DNA from 4 places in the Bradyrhizobium sp. HKCCYLRH3097 genome. Region 4 is predicted to be linked to each of the others. Evidence: predicted binding sites of a transcription regulator. Region 4 holds the regulator's gene; each other region holds the start of a gene.
What was found. The regulator LexA, encoded in region 4, represses DNA repair genes until DNA is damaged. The targets are predictions, from matches to a motif close to TGTTCNNNNTGTGTTCNG.
Positions count from the first base shown of each region.

Region 1: the regulator LexA is predicted to act here: its motif matches at 1,805-1,822, upstream of uvrA (excinuclease ABC subunit UvrA).
Region 2: the regulator LexA is predicted to act here: its motif matches at 1,933-1,950, upstream of ACQR0U_RS18365 (PA0069 family radical SAM protein).
Region 3: the regulator LexA is predicted to act here: its motif matches at 1,403-1,420, upstream of ACQR0U_RS03595 (DNA recombination protein RmuC).

Region 1 covers NZ_JBNPTX010000002.1:8,796-11,991, forward strand. The annotation lists gene uvrA (excinuclease ABC subunit UvrA) at 1-1,713, opposite strand, end outside; gene ACQR0U_RS05750 (outer membrane protein) at 1,990-2,634, opposite strand; gene ACQR0U_RS05755 (outer membrane protein) at 2,928-3,196, opposite strand, start outside.
Region 2 covers NZ_JBNPTX010000007.1:72,995-76,190, reverse strand. The annotation lists gene ACQR0U_RS18375 (ribonuclease HII) at 1-188, opposite strand, end outside; gene ACQR0U_RS18370 (VOC family protein) at 264-713, opposite strand; gene ACQR0U_RS18365 (PA0069 family radical SAM protein) at 733-1,911, opposite strand; gene ACQR0U_RS18360 (phosphoketolase family protein) at 2,103-3,196, shown strand, end outside.
Region 3 covers NZ_JBNPTX010000001.1:797,157-800,352, forward strand. The annotation lists gene ACQR0U_RS03590 (AmpG family muropeptide MFS transporter) at 1-19, opposite strand, end outside; gene ACQR0U_RS03595 (DNA recombination protein RmuC) at 137-1,372, opposite strand; gene def (peptide deformylase) at 1,542-2,069, shown strand; gene fmt (methionyl-tRNA formyltransferase) at 2,211-3,146, shown strand.
Region 4 covers NZ_JBNPTX010000012.1:133,781-136,976, reverse strand. The annotation lists gene ACQR0U_RS25750 (molybdopterin molybdotransferase MoeA) at 8-1,219, shown strand; gene lexA (transcriptional repressor LexA) at 1,425-2,123, shown strand; gene ACQR0U_RS25740 (hypothetical protein) at 2,398-2,838, shown strand; gene ACQR0U_RS25735 (hypothetical protein) at 3,006-3,196, shown strand, end outside.

The sequences.
Region 1 (3,196 bases), on a different contig from region 4:
CAGCGTGTCGAGCAGGCGGGCATTGTCGCGCTGGTGCAGGCCGATCGACGGCTCGTCGAGCACGTAGAGCACGCCCGTCAGCCCCGAGCCGATCTGCGACGCCAGGCGGATGCGCTGGCTCTCGCCGCCGGACAGCGTGCCGGAGGAGCGCGCCAGGGTCAGGTAGTTCAGGCCGACGTCGAGCAGGAAGGTGAGGCGGTCGCGGATCTCCTTCAGGATGCGGGTGGCGATCTCGGTCTGCTGCGCATTGAGCTGCTTCGGCACCTCGGCGAACCACTCGCCGGCCGCCTTGACGGAGAGGTCGCTGATCTCGCCGATGTGCTTGCCGCCGACCTTGACGCACAGCGCCTCGGGCTTCAGCCGAAAACCCTTGCAGCCGGCGCAGGGCACGTCGTTGAAGTATTTGCCGAGCTCCTCGCGCGCCCATTCGCTCTCGGTCTCGCGGAAGCGGCGCTCGATGTTGGTGATGACGCCCTCGAACGGCTTCTTGGTGTCGTAGGCGCGGACGCCGTCCTCATAGGTGAACTTGATCTCGTCGTCGCCGGAGCCGTGCAGCAGCGCGTTCTGCGTCTTCTTCGGCAGATCCTTCCACTTGGTGTCCAGCGTGAACTTGTAGAACTTGCCGAGCGCGGTCAGGGTCTGCAGGTAATAGGGCGACGACGACTTGGCCCAGGGCGCGATCGCGCCCTTGCGCAGGGTGACGTCCTTGTCGGGAATGACGAGGTCGGCATCGACGTGCTGCTCGACCCCCAGGCCGCCGCATTCCGGGCAGGCGCCGTAGGGGTTGTTGAACGAGAACAGCCGCGGCTCGATCTCGGGGATCGTGAAGCCGGAGACCGGGCAGGCGAACTTCTCCGAGAACAGGATGCGCTCGGGCCCGCTCTTGTCGTGGATCTTTGCGGTTTTCTTTTTTTCCTTCTCCTCCGCCGGCGCGGCCGAGGCGGGAGCGTCTGCGAACTCGATGACGGCCAGGCCTTCGGCGAGCTTCAGCGCAGTCTCGAAGCTTTCTGCGAGACGCTGGCCGATGTCGGGGCGCACGACGATGCGGTCGACGACGACGTCGATATCGTGCGGGAACTTCTTGTCGAGCGTCGGCGCCTCGGCGAGCTCATGGAAGGTGCCGTCGATCTTGACGCGCTGAAAGCCCTTCTTGAGATATTCGGCGAGCTCCTTCTTGTACTCGCCCTTGCGGCCGCGCACGACCGGCGCCAGCAGATAGAGGCGGGTGCCCTCGGGCATCGCCAGCACGCGGTCGACCATCTGCGAGACGGTCTGGCTTTCGATCGGCAGGCCGGTCGCCGGGGAGTAGGGCACGCCGACGCGCGCCCACAGCAGGCGCATGTAGTCGTAGATCTCGGTGACGGTGCCGACTGTCGAGCGCGGGTTCTTCGAGGTCGTCTTCTGCTCGATCGAGATCGCCGGCGACAGGCCGTCGATCTGGTCGACGTCCGGCTTCTGCATCATCTCCAGGAACTGGCGGGCATAGGCCGACAGCGATTCGACGTAGCGGCGCTGACCCTCGGCGTAGATCGTATCGAAAGCGAGCGAGGACTTGCCGGAGCCGGACAGCCCGGTGAACACGACGAGCCTGTCGCGCGGGATCTCGACGTCGATGTTTTTCAGATTGTGCTCGCGGGCGCCGCGGATGGTGATGGCCCGCAGGCTCGACTGGTTGGCTTGCGCGCGCTGCTTGGCCTTGAGCACTTCATCCATGACGATCGTCCCACGGCGCAGAGTCGCGCCATCGTTGCAGGCGCGTTTCGCCGGAAGCCGGCCATCGGACGCCAGGGGGAAAAGGTATGGTCGGAACGTAGGAAGAACGGAGCTGGATTTCCAGTGCCGTCAGCGAATCATCAACAATGCGCTCAGGGAATGGCAGCGACTGGCAGGAGGCTGCCGGTTCCGTCCTGGTTTGTGCACGATCCCACAAAGAAAAAGCCTCCGCTCTGGCAGAGCGGAGGCTGTGTGCGTTGGCCCGGAGGCAAAAACTTAGAAGTGGTAGTTGATGCCGACCTGACCGGAATGCACGTTGAGGGTGCCGGTCGTGAGCGTGCCAAGGCCGGTGAAGGTGTAGTTCTCGCCACCGAAGCTCTTGTAGAGGTACTCGCCCTTCAGCGACCAGTTCGGGGCGAACATGTACTCGACGCCAGCGCCGACGGTCCAGCCGGAGTGGATCTTGCTGTCGGCAGCGGCGAAGCCGGGGGCCGTCAGCGAGATGCGGTTGTCGGCCCAGGCGTAACCACCGGTCGCGTACAGCAGGGTCGGGCCGAAGGCGTAGCCGATGCGGCCGCGGACAGTGCCCCAGTCGCGGATCTTGGACTCGGCGTTGACACCGAGCGCGCCGACGTTTGCGTTGATGTCGGCCCAAGCGGCGTCGGCCTCGAGGCCGAACACGACAGCACCCTGCTGCCAGTTGTAGCCGACGGTGCCGCCGGCGAAGCCGCCCTTCATAGCCGCGAAGTCAGCGTTCTCGTTGGCGTAGCCGCCCATGGCACCGATGTAGAAGCCGGTCCAGGTCAGCACCGGCGCAGCAACCGGGGCCTTGGTGTAGGTCGGGCGCGCGGCAAGATCAGCGGCGGCAGCGGGAGCGGCCAGGGCGGCCAAGGCCACGGTCGCGAGCAGGATCTTCTTCATTCCAGTCTCCAGTTTATTTTTATTCCTCGAAGTCCGCATCGCACCGATAAGCTTACGCACGAAACAGACTCACCCGTTCAAGTTGACGAGGTTCCTATAGCCCGGTTCCGTACGGATTACCGTCACCCTGAAGACACACTCGCGCCCAAACCGCGTTTTTACGGCCAAGTTCCAGAAAGCCTATGTCACTCAATTACTTGGTTCCGGGTGTGGCGAGCCGGCAAGGTGGCATCAGGGCAACAAAAAAGGCCGGCTTTCGCCGGCCCTTCTCGGAACCTGTCGGTTTGCAGGCATCAGTACTTTGCGATGACCGGGCCGCCGAAGTGGTAGCTGAGGCCGGCCTTGACCGTGTGAACGGTGTCCTTCCACTCGGAGCGGTTGAGCGCCGCAGCGCTGTACTGGATCGTGCTCTTGCCGAAGTCGAGATAGTTGTACTCGAGCTTGGCCGACCAGTTCGGCGCGAACATGTATTCGGCGCCGGCGCCGACCGTATAGCCCCAGCGGGTGGTGTTCTGGCTGAAGACGTTGCCGGGCACGCCGTCATAGCGATGCTGCAACTGGC
Region 2 (3,196 bases), on a different contig from region 4:
CGCTCCCGCCGGAAGCTCGGCGGCGCCACCGCGATGACGCCCTTGCCGAGCTTGGCGGCCGACCTGCCGGCAGCATTCGTGGCAACAGGCTTGGTTGCGGCCTTTGCAGGTGCGCTCTTCGCCACGGCGCCGCTCGTCGCCTTCGCCCTGCCCGGCTTTTTCGATTGGTCGCGAATCATGGCGGGCATGGTGCGAAACGGCCCGCGGCGGCGCAACCCCGAACGGACCTCATTCCCCGCTATTCGCCCCTTGCCCGCGACCGACTACGCCGGCAGATGCACTCGATCATCCTTGCCGACATCAATCCCCGGCGCGATCACCACTTCCCAGACATGACCGTCCGGATCGGAGAAGTAGCCGCTGTAACCGCCATAGTCGGTTCGTTGCGCCGGCTTCAGCAGCATCGCGCCTTTCTCCACCGCCGACGCGAGCGCCGCATCGACCTCGGCCTCCGAGCGGCAGTTCCATGCCAGCGTCACGCCGCGGAATGCCTGGGGGCGCGGTGCGTCCGGCACGCCCGCATCATCGGCGAGCGCGCCCCACGGGTACAGCGCCAGCACCGTCCCGCCGGTCTCGAAGAATGCCACGGCCTCTCCGGTCGCGCGGAATTTTCGGGCGAAGCCGAGCGACGTATAGAAGGCGATGCTCCGCCGCATCTCGGATACACCGAGTGTGATGACGGTGAACCGCGGAACGCTCGCTTGTGCGCTCATCAACTGCTCTCCGCACGCTTCAGAACAGGCTGAGTTGCTGCCCGCCGCCCTTCGGCCGGACGAAATGATCGGTCGTCAACTTGGTCCGGCGCTTGTTCAGGCCGAGCTTTTCGCAGGCGATCTCGAAGCGGCGGCCGATCATCCAGGCCATCGGGCCCGTCCCCTTCATTCGCGTGCCCCATTGCGAGTCGTAATCGCGGCCGCCGCGCATGTCGCGGATCAGGGTGAAGACGTGGCGGTAGCGGTCCGGATAATGCTCGAGCAACCACTCGCGGAACAGGTCGCGCACCTCCAGCGGCAGGCGCAGCAGCACATAGGCCGCCTCCTTGACGCCGGCATGGGCGGCGGCATCGAGGATGCGCTCGATCTCGCTGTCGTTCAGCGCCGGGATCACCGGCGCCACCATCACCGTGGTCGGAATGCCGGCCCTCGACAGCGCCTGCAGCGCCTCCAGCCGCTTCGACGGTGTCGAGGCCCGCGGCTCCATGGTGCGCGCCAGCTTCGGATCCAGCGTGGTCACGGAGATCGCGACCTTCGCCAGGTTCCTCTTGGCCATCCGCGCCAGGATGTCGGCATCACGCATCACCAGCGCCGACTTGGTCACGATCCCGACGGGATGGCCAACCTTTTCCAGCACCTCGAGGATGCCGCGCATGATCTTCCGCTCGCGCTCGATCGGCTGATAGGGATCGGTGTTGGTTCCGATCGCGATCATCCGCGGCTCGTAGCCGCTGGCCGCGAGCTCCTTTTCCACGAGCGCGGGCGCATCCGGCTTCACGAACAGCTTGGATTCGAAGTCGAGACCAGGCGACAGCCCGAGAAACGCATGGGTCGGCCGCGCGAAGCAGTAGACACAGCCATGCTCGCAGCCGCGATATGGGTTGATCGAGCGATCGAAACCGATGTCCGGCGAGTCGTTGCGGGTGATGACCTTGCGCGAGGTATCGGTCGCGACCGTGGTCTTGAACGGCGGCAAATCCTCGAGACTCTGCCATCCATCGTCGAAGACGACGCGAGCCTCCGCTTCGTAGCGGCCGCTCGCATTGGATTGTGCACCCCGGCCGCGGCGCCGCCCCCGTTCGATGGCGACCGCGAGTTCGGGGAAGTCGTTTTCCGGGTCAGATGAAGGCGCGCCCACCGGCTCGGAGGGCACCGGGACCGGCGGGCGCTTGAGGGCATGTGAAGATGCTCGGCTCATGGCCAAGACATAGCACACAAAAAGAACAATACAAGAACAAAAGAGAACAACGTCTCGGAACGGTTCTGGAGCCCGCGCAGGGCCAACCATCACATTCCCGTTCTATCCTTCGCAGCGCACTGGAACGGAATGGTGCGGCGCTACTCTAATGCACTTCCCGCAGGCGCGAAGCGGACGGCAAGCGAGGTTCCATGAACATCACATCTTCCCATCAGACCAACACAGCCGACGATCTCGACCTGCTCGATCGCTATTGGCGCGCGGCGAACTATCTTTCGGTCGGGCAGATCTATCTGCTGGACAACCCGCTGCTGCGCGAGCCGCTGAAAGCGGAGCACGTCAAGCCGCGCCTGCTCGGCCACTGGGGGACGACGCCCGGACTGAATTTCATCTACGCCCATCTCAATCGCGCCATCCAGGCGCAGGATCTCGACGTCATCTACGTGTGCGGTCCCGGCCATGGCGGCCCCGGCATGGTCGCCAACACCTATCTCGAAGGCAGCTACAGCGAGATCTATCCGGACATCACGCGCGATGCCGATGGCCTGCGCAAGCTGTTCCGGCAGTTCTCCTTCCCCGGCGGCATTCCGAGCCATGCCGCGCCCGAGACGCCGGGCTCGATCCATGAAGGCGGCGAGCTCGGCTACGCGCTGGTCCACGCCTATGGTGCGGCGTTCGACAATCCCGATCTGATCGTGGCCTGCGTGGTCGGCGACGGCGAAGCCGAGACCGGGCCCCTCGCCGCATCCTGGCATTCGAACAAGTTCCTGAACCCGGCCCATGACGGCGCGGTGCTGCCGATTTTGCATCTCAACGGCTACAAGATCGCCAATCCGACCGTGCTCGGCCGCATGGGCGATGCCGAGATCAAATGCCTGTTCGAAGGTTACGGCTACGAGCCGCTGTTCGTCGAAGGCGCGGAGCCGAAGGCGATGCATCGCCAGATGGCGGACGCGCTCGATGTCGCGCTCGCGAGCATCCGCTCGATCCAGCAGAATGCGCGTCAGCCGGATGCAACGATCCAACGGCCGCGCTGGCCGATGATCGTGCTGCGCAGCCCGAAGGGCTGGACCGGGCCGAAGGAGGTCGACGGCCTCAAGGTCGAAGGCTTCTGGCGCGCCCATCAGGTGCCGATCACCAATCCGCGCGGCAAGCCCGAGCATCTCGCGCTGCTCGAAGCGTGGATGAAAAGCTACGAGCCGGAAACGCTGTTCGACGGCCACGGCCGGCTCGTGCCGGAGCTGCAGGCACTGGCACCGAAGGGCACGCGGCGCATGGGCGCCAA
Region 3 (3,196 bases), on a different contig from region 4:
AAGCCTCAGGTACGGTCATGGATGGGTGGTAGCAGATTTGCGCAAGAAACGCTCCCCATCTCAGCTGTCATCGTCCGCGAGCCGGGCGATGACAGTCTTGGCAAAATTCAAGCTGCGACAAGGGCGAGCTGCCCAATCACTCCCCCGCCTGCACGCGTCCCGCCAGCGGAAACAAATCCGGCGCGGTGCCCGTAGCTGGCGCGATGCGTGGCGACTCCACCGGCGTGTCCTGTTTGCTGAAGTCGAGCTCCTCGATCCGCGCGGCGCGCTTCTCGATCTTGTCGGCCGAGATGAGGATCTGGCGGATGTCCTCGCCGACATCGCCGAAATGCTTCTGCAGCTTGAGCACGCGCTCGCGCAGGCGGCCGAGATCGTCCCCGAGATGGATCACCTCGTTGCGGATCTGGTCGGCGGCGTCGCGGATGCGTGCGTCCTTCATGATCTGCTGCATGACCTGGATCGCGAGCATCAGCAGCGACGGCGACACCAGCACGACGCGCGCGCGATACGCTTTCTGGATGACGTCGTCGAAGCCATCATGGATCTCGGCATAGACCGATTCCGACGGCACGAACATCAGCGCGGTGTCCTGCGTCTCGCCGACCACCAGATATTTCTCCGCGATGTCGTTGACGTGACGCAGCACGTCGGTACGCAGGCGCTGTGCCGCGGTGCGCTTCTCCTCGTCCGTCTCCGCATCATGCAGCGCGGTCACGGCTTCCAACGGAAACTTGGCGTCGATGCACAGCGGTCGCGCGTCGGGCAGGAACACGACGCAGTCCGGCCGCTTGCCGCTGGCGAGCGTGTACTGGAACGCGTAACTGCCTTTCGGCAGTCCGTCCTGCACGATCGCCTCCATCCGCGCCTGGCCGAACGCGCCGCGCGACTGCTTGTTGGCGAGGACGTCGCGCAGGGTCGTGACCTGGGTCGTCAGCTCGCTGAGATCACGGTGGGCATTGTCGATGATGCCGAGCCGCTCGTGCAGCACGCGCAGACTATCCATGGTGTGGCGCGTACTCTGCTCCATCGACTGTCCGACGCGATGAGTCACCGCATCGAGCCGCTCGTTGACGCTGCGGGCAAGATCAACCTGCCGGCCGGCGAGCAGCTGCGCCATCGCGTCGACCCGGCCGGAGGCCTCGCTCTGGACGCGGATCATCTCGCTGAACCGTTGTTCGATCTCATCGCTGCGCATCGCCTGCTGGGCCGCGAGCTCGGCGCCGCGCCGGCCGGAACGCACCACGGCCGCCACGATCATCACGAGCAGCAGCACCACCAGCACGCCAAATCCGATCAGCGCATCGCTGGCGCGGACCGGAAGGTCGCCGATCATGATGACGACAGGATTGAGGGACTGGCTGGCGGCGGTCATCACGCCCGTCTATCCGATTCGCACAAGCTCGCGAACGAAGAGAGAACATTTATGGTTAAGGCCAGGTTAAGAATCATGGTTAACGAGGCATTGAAATTCATGGTTAGCGAAGTCTTAACTGCGAGCCATCACATTGACCGCGCCGGTTCCGCGGCTTAAATCGCGCGCCATGTCCCTAAGAGAAATCATCATTCTGCCGGACCGGCAGTTGCGGCTGGTGTCCAAGCCGGTCGAGAAGGTCACGCCGGAGATCCGGCAGCTGGTCGACGACATGTTTCAGACCATGTACGACGCGCCGGGCATCGGGCTCGCAGCGATTCAGGTCGCGCAGCCGCTGCGCGTCATCACCATGGATCTGGCCAAGCCCGACGCGAACGGCGAAGGCAAGCGCGAGCCGCGCGTCTTCATCAATCCGGAGATCGTTGCCAAGTCGGACGAGCTGTCGGTCTACGAGGAAGGCTGCCTGTCGATCCCCGAATATTACGAGGAGGTCGAGCGGCCGGCGCGCGTGCGCGTGCGCTTCACCGATCTCGACGGGCTGGTTCGCGAGGAGGATGCCGAGGGGCTCTACGCCACCTGCATCCAGCACGAGATCGACCATCTCAACGGCGTGCTGTTCATCGACTATCTGTCGAAGCTCAAGCGCGACCGCGTGATGAAGAAGTTCGCCAAGGCCGCCAAGCGCGCCAGCGAGTAACGATCAACTCTCTCCTCCGTCATGCCCGGGCTTGACCCGGGCATCTACGTCGAGCCGCGCGTTACAGGCAGCTCGACGTGGATGACCGGGACAAGCCCGGCCATGACGCGGAGGATTCGGCAATGCAGGATCTTCCACCAGATGCCGCTTCGCCTGATCTTCATGGGCACGCCGGATTTCGCCGTGCCGACCCTGCTCGAACTTGCCGGCCACGGCCACGAGATCGCGGCGGTCTATACGCGCGCGCCGAAGCCCGGCGGCCGCCGCGGCCTGGCGCTGGTGCCGACGCCGATCGAGACCGAGGCGCGCCGGCTCGGCATTCCCGTGCTCACGCCGAAGACGCTGAAGACCGAGGACGCGCTGGCTGCGTTCCGCGCCCATGAGGCCGATGTCGCCGTTGTCGTCGCCTATGGCATGATCCTGCCGCAGGCGATTCTCGATGCACCGAAACTCGGCTGCTACAACCTCCACGCCTCGTTGCTGCCACGCTGGCGCGGCGCCGCGCCGATCAACCGTGCCATCATGGCAGGGGACGCTGAAAGCGGCGTGATGGTCATGAAGATGGATGTCGGTCTCGACACTGGCGACGTTGCGATGGCCGAGCGTCTGCCCATCACCGACGCGATGACGGCGTCCGATCTGCACGATCGCCTCTCGCGGATCGGTGCCGACCTGATGGTGCGCGCGATGGCGGCGCTGGAGCGCGGCGGGCTGACGTTGACGAAGCAGGCCGAGGAGGGCGTCACCTACGCCGCCAAGATCGAGAAGGCGGAGGCGCGGATCGATTGGACGAAGCCGGCGCATGCGGTGCTGCGGCACATCCACGGCCTGTCGCCATTTCCCGGCGCCTGGAGCGAGGTCGTGCTCGATGGCGAGGCGGTACGGCTGAAGATGCTGCGCTGTGAGCAGGCCGGCGGCGCGGGCGCGCCCGGCACTGTTCTGGATGACCAGCTCACCATCGCCTGCGCCGACGGCGCGATCCGCATCACCGAGCTGCAGCGCGCCGGCAAGGGCCCGATGAAGGCCGCGGATTTCCTGCGCGGCACCCCATTGAATCGCGGTGCTCGTTTTTCGTAACGCTGTCATACCCCGCGAAAGCGGGGTATCCAGTACGCCGAGACGTGCAT
Region 4 (3,196 bases):
AACTCCCATGGCCCTGATGCCGGTGTCTGATGCGTTGTCCGCCGTGCTCGCCGGCGCCGAGCCGCTGGCCGAGGAGCAGGTCGGGCTGGACGAAGCGTTTCACCGCATCCTGGCGCGGGACCTCGCGGCGCTGCGGACGCAGCCGCCCGAGGCGATGTCGGCGATGGACGGCTATGCCGTGCGCGCGGCGGACGCCGCCCAGGCCAAGGCGCGGCTGAAGGTCATCGGGGAGGTCGCGGCGGGGCGGCCGTTCGATCGCGTGGTTGGACCCGGCGAGGCGGCGCGGATCTTCACCGGTGGCGTTGTTCCGGAGGGCGCGGACGCGGTGGTGATCCAGGAGGACACGATCGCCGAAGATGGCCACGTCGTGATCACCGAGGCCGCGATCAAGGGCCGGCATATCCGGCCGGCGGGCGTCGACTTTCACCAGGGCATGGTGCTGCTGAAGTCCGGGCGCCGGCTCAGCGACCGCGACCTGTCGCTGGCGGCCAGCATGAATCATCCGGCGCTGCCGGTGCGGCGCCGGCCGAAGGTGGCGCTGCTCGCCACCGGCGACGAGCTGGTGATGCCGGGCTCGACGCCCGGCCCGGGCCAGATCGTCTATTCCAACGGCTACGCCTTGCGGGCGCTGGTGCGCAACGAGGGCGGGACCCCGATCGATCTCGGCATCGCCGCGGATACGATGGAGGCGACGATCGCCGGCATCCGCCGGGCCCGAGAGGCCAAGGCCGACATCTTGATCACGACCGGCGGCGCCTCGGTCGGCGATCACGACCTGGTCAAGCAGGCGCTCGAAGCCGAGGGCGTCGAGATGGCGTTCTGGAAGATCGCGATGCGGCCGGGCAAGCCGATGATGCACGGACGGCTCGGCGACATCAGGGTGATCGGACTGCCCGGCAATCCGGTGTCGTCCTATGTCTGCGCCCTCCTGTTCCTGGTGCCGCTGATTCGGCGGCTGCTCGGCCGCGACGAGGCCGTGATGCCGCGCGAGACCGCCCTGCTCGGCCGCGAGCTCGGGCCGAACGATTCGCGCGAGGACTATCTGCGGGCGCGGCTCGAAGAGCGCGCCGACGGCACGCTGATCGCCACCCCGGTGAGCCAGCAGGATTCGTCGCTGCTCGGCAATCTCGCGCTCTCGCAGGCTGTGGTGATCCGGCCGGCGTTTGCGCCGAAGGCGCCTGCCGGCAGCCCGTGCGAGATCCTGCGCCTGCCGAATTGAGCCGCTTCCCCGGTAAAGCCCGGTCTGTTCATCATATTTTTAGGATTGCGGAACACACATCGAACATATAGTGTCCGTTCATGATTTGTTTTTAGTATGTTGCGGGCGACGCGATGACGGTCCGACTCCAGGGCGCTCTCAGCCGGTTTGTGCGCGAGGCGCAGCTCTTGGACTCGGACGACAACAAACCGGGGACCAGGTCGAGATGCTGACGCGCAAACAGTACGAACTTCTGCGGTTCATCAACGAGCGGCTCAAGGAAGCCGGCGTGCCGCCGTCCTTCGACGAGATGAAGGATGCGCTCGATCTGCGCTCGAAGTCCGGCATTCATCGCCTGATCACGGCGCTCGAGGAGCGCGGCTTCATCCGCCGGCTGCCCAACCGCGCCCGCGCGATCGAGGTGATCAAGCTGCCCGAGCTGTCACAGGCCGCCAACAACCGCCGCGGCTTCACCCCATCGGTGATCGAGGGCAATCTCGGCAAGGTGCGCACCAGCACTCCCGCGCTGGACGATGGCGAGCGCCCCGTCGCAGTGCCGGTGATGGGCCGCATCGCCGCCGGTACTCCGATCGAGGCGCTACAGACGCGCAGCCACACCATCAGCGTGCCTGCCGACATGCTCGGCAACGGCGATCACTATGCGCTCGAGGTGCGCGGCGACTCCATGGTCGATGCCGGCATCCTCGACGGCGACATGGCGCTGATCCAACGCAACGAGACCGCCGACACCGGCGACATCGTGGTGGCGCTGATCGACGATGAGGAAGCGACGTTGAAGCGCTTCCGCCGCCGCGGCGCATCGATCGCGCTGGAGCCGGCCAACACCGCCTACGAGGTACGCATCCTGCCGCCGAACCGGGTGAAGATCCAAGGCAAGCTGGTCGGGCTGTACCGCAAGTACTGATCGCGAATGGGATCGGTCGATGGGCGGCGGGCGCACGCGCTTTCGCCGCCGATCGGAGGCTGCCCAGCAAAATACGTCACGCGCGAATGCACCTCATGATGTGCAGCGCGGCATGCTCAAACGCTTGTGATCGGCTGCGGGCACACGCGATGCAGATCAGCGCAGAATTGCCGCGAAGCGCGCGCTAACATCACCATCGATGTCCACTCTGATAGAGGCCTGCGCCTGTCCGGGGGGAGCGTGGGTCGGCTATCTCTCAACGAGGAGCGATCCGATGTGTGACTACAGCCTCCATGCGGTTGCGTCCCGTCCCGCCAAGGTCGGCGAGACGTTGATCTCGATGATCTTCCGTGGCACCGCCACCCGCGGCTTCGCGCTGGAGAGCGAGCCGACCGTCGCAGTCTGCATGCTGCCCGGCACCGAGTTGGCCTTCGCCGAGGACGTCCGCTACGACAGCCGCTGGCTCTGGACCCGGACGATCCGCGAGCGCGTCGCAAAGTTCAACAGCATCGAGACTCACATTCCCGATCGCCATCACGACGCGATCGAATTCGCCGATGGCCGCCACGTGCTGGTGACCCAGCTCTGCGAGGGCCAGCGCGTCACCGTGCTGCAATTGCCGGTCAGCAAGCAGCCGGCGGAGCGACGCCCGGACATCGCCGAGGACGTGCCGCCTTCGCAGGCCACACCGATTCGCCGCATCAGCATCACCTGAGGGGTCTCCGCATCGGCATTTCTCTCGGTCGTGAGCGAGCTTTCGACCGTGGGAGATTTGGGTTCTGCAAGCGCAAAGTCCTCTCGGGCGAACCTCACGCCCCGGCATCGCATCGGATAGGAACGACATCCCTCGGCCGCCATGATGTGCCGGGGGAGCCTGCTGCCGTGGTCAACAAGATCGATTGGAACAAGGCCGCCGGGATCACCGAGCCCGGCTGCAATATGCTTGTGTTCGGATGGCTGACAGTCACGGCTGACGACATCGCCATCTGGCAACGTTATCCGCGCGCTGCGTTCACGCTGGCCGAAAGCCCCTCGCTGTTCGATGGACTTGGCAACATGGACCCTGGCGACAC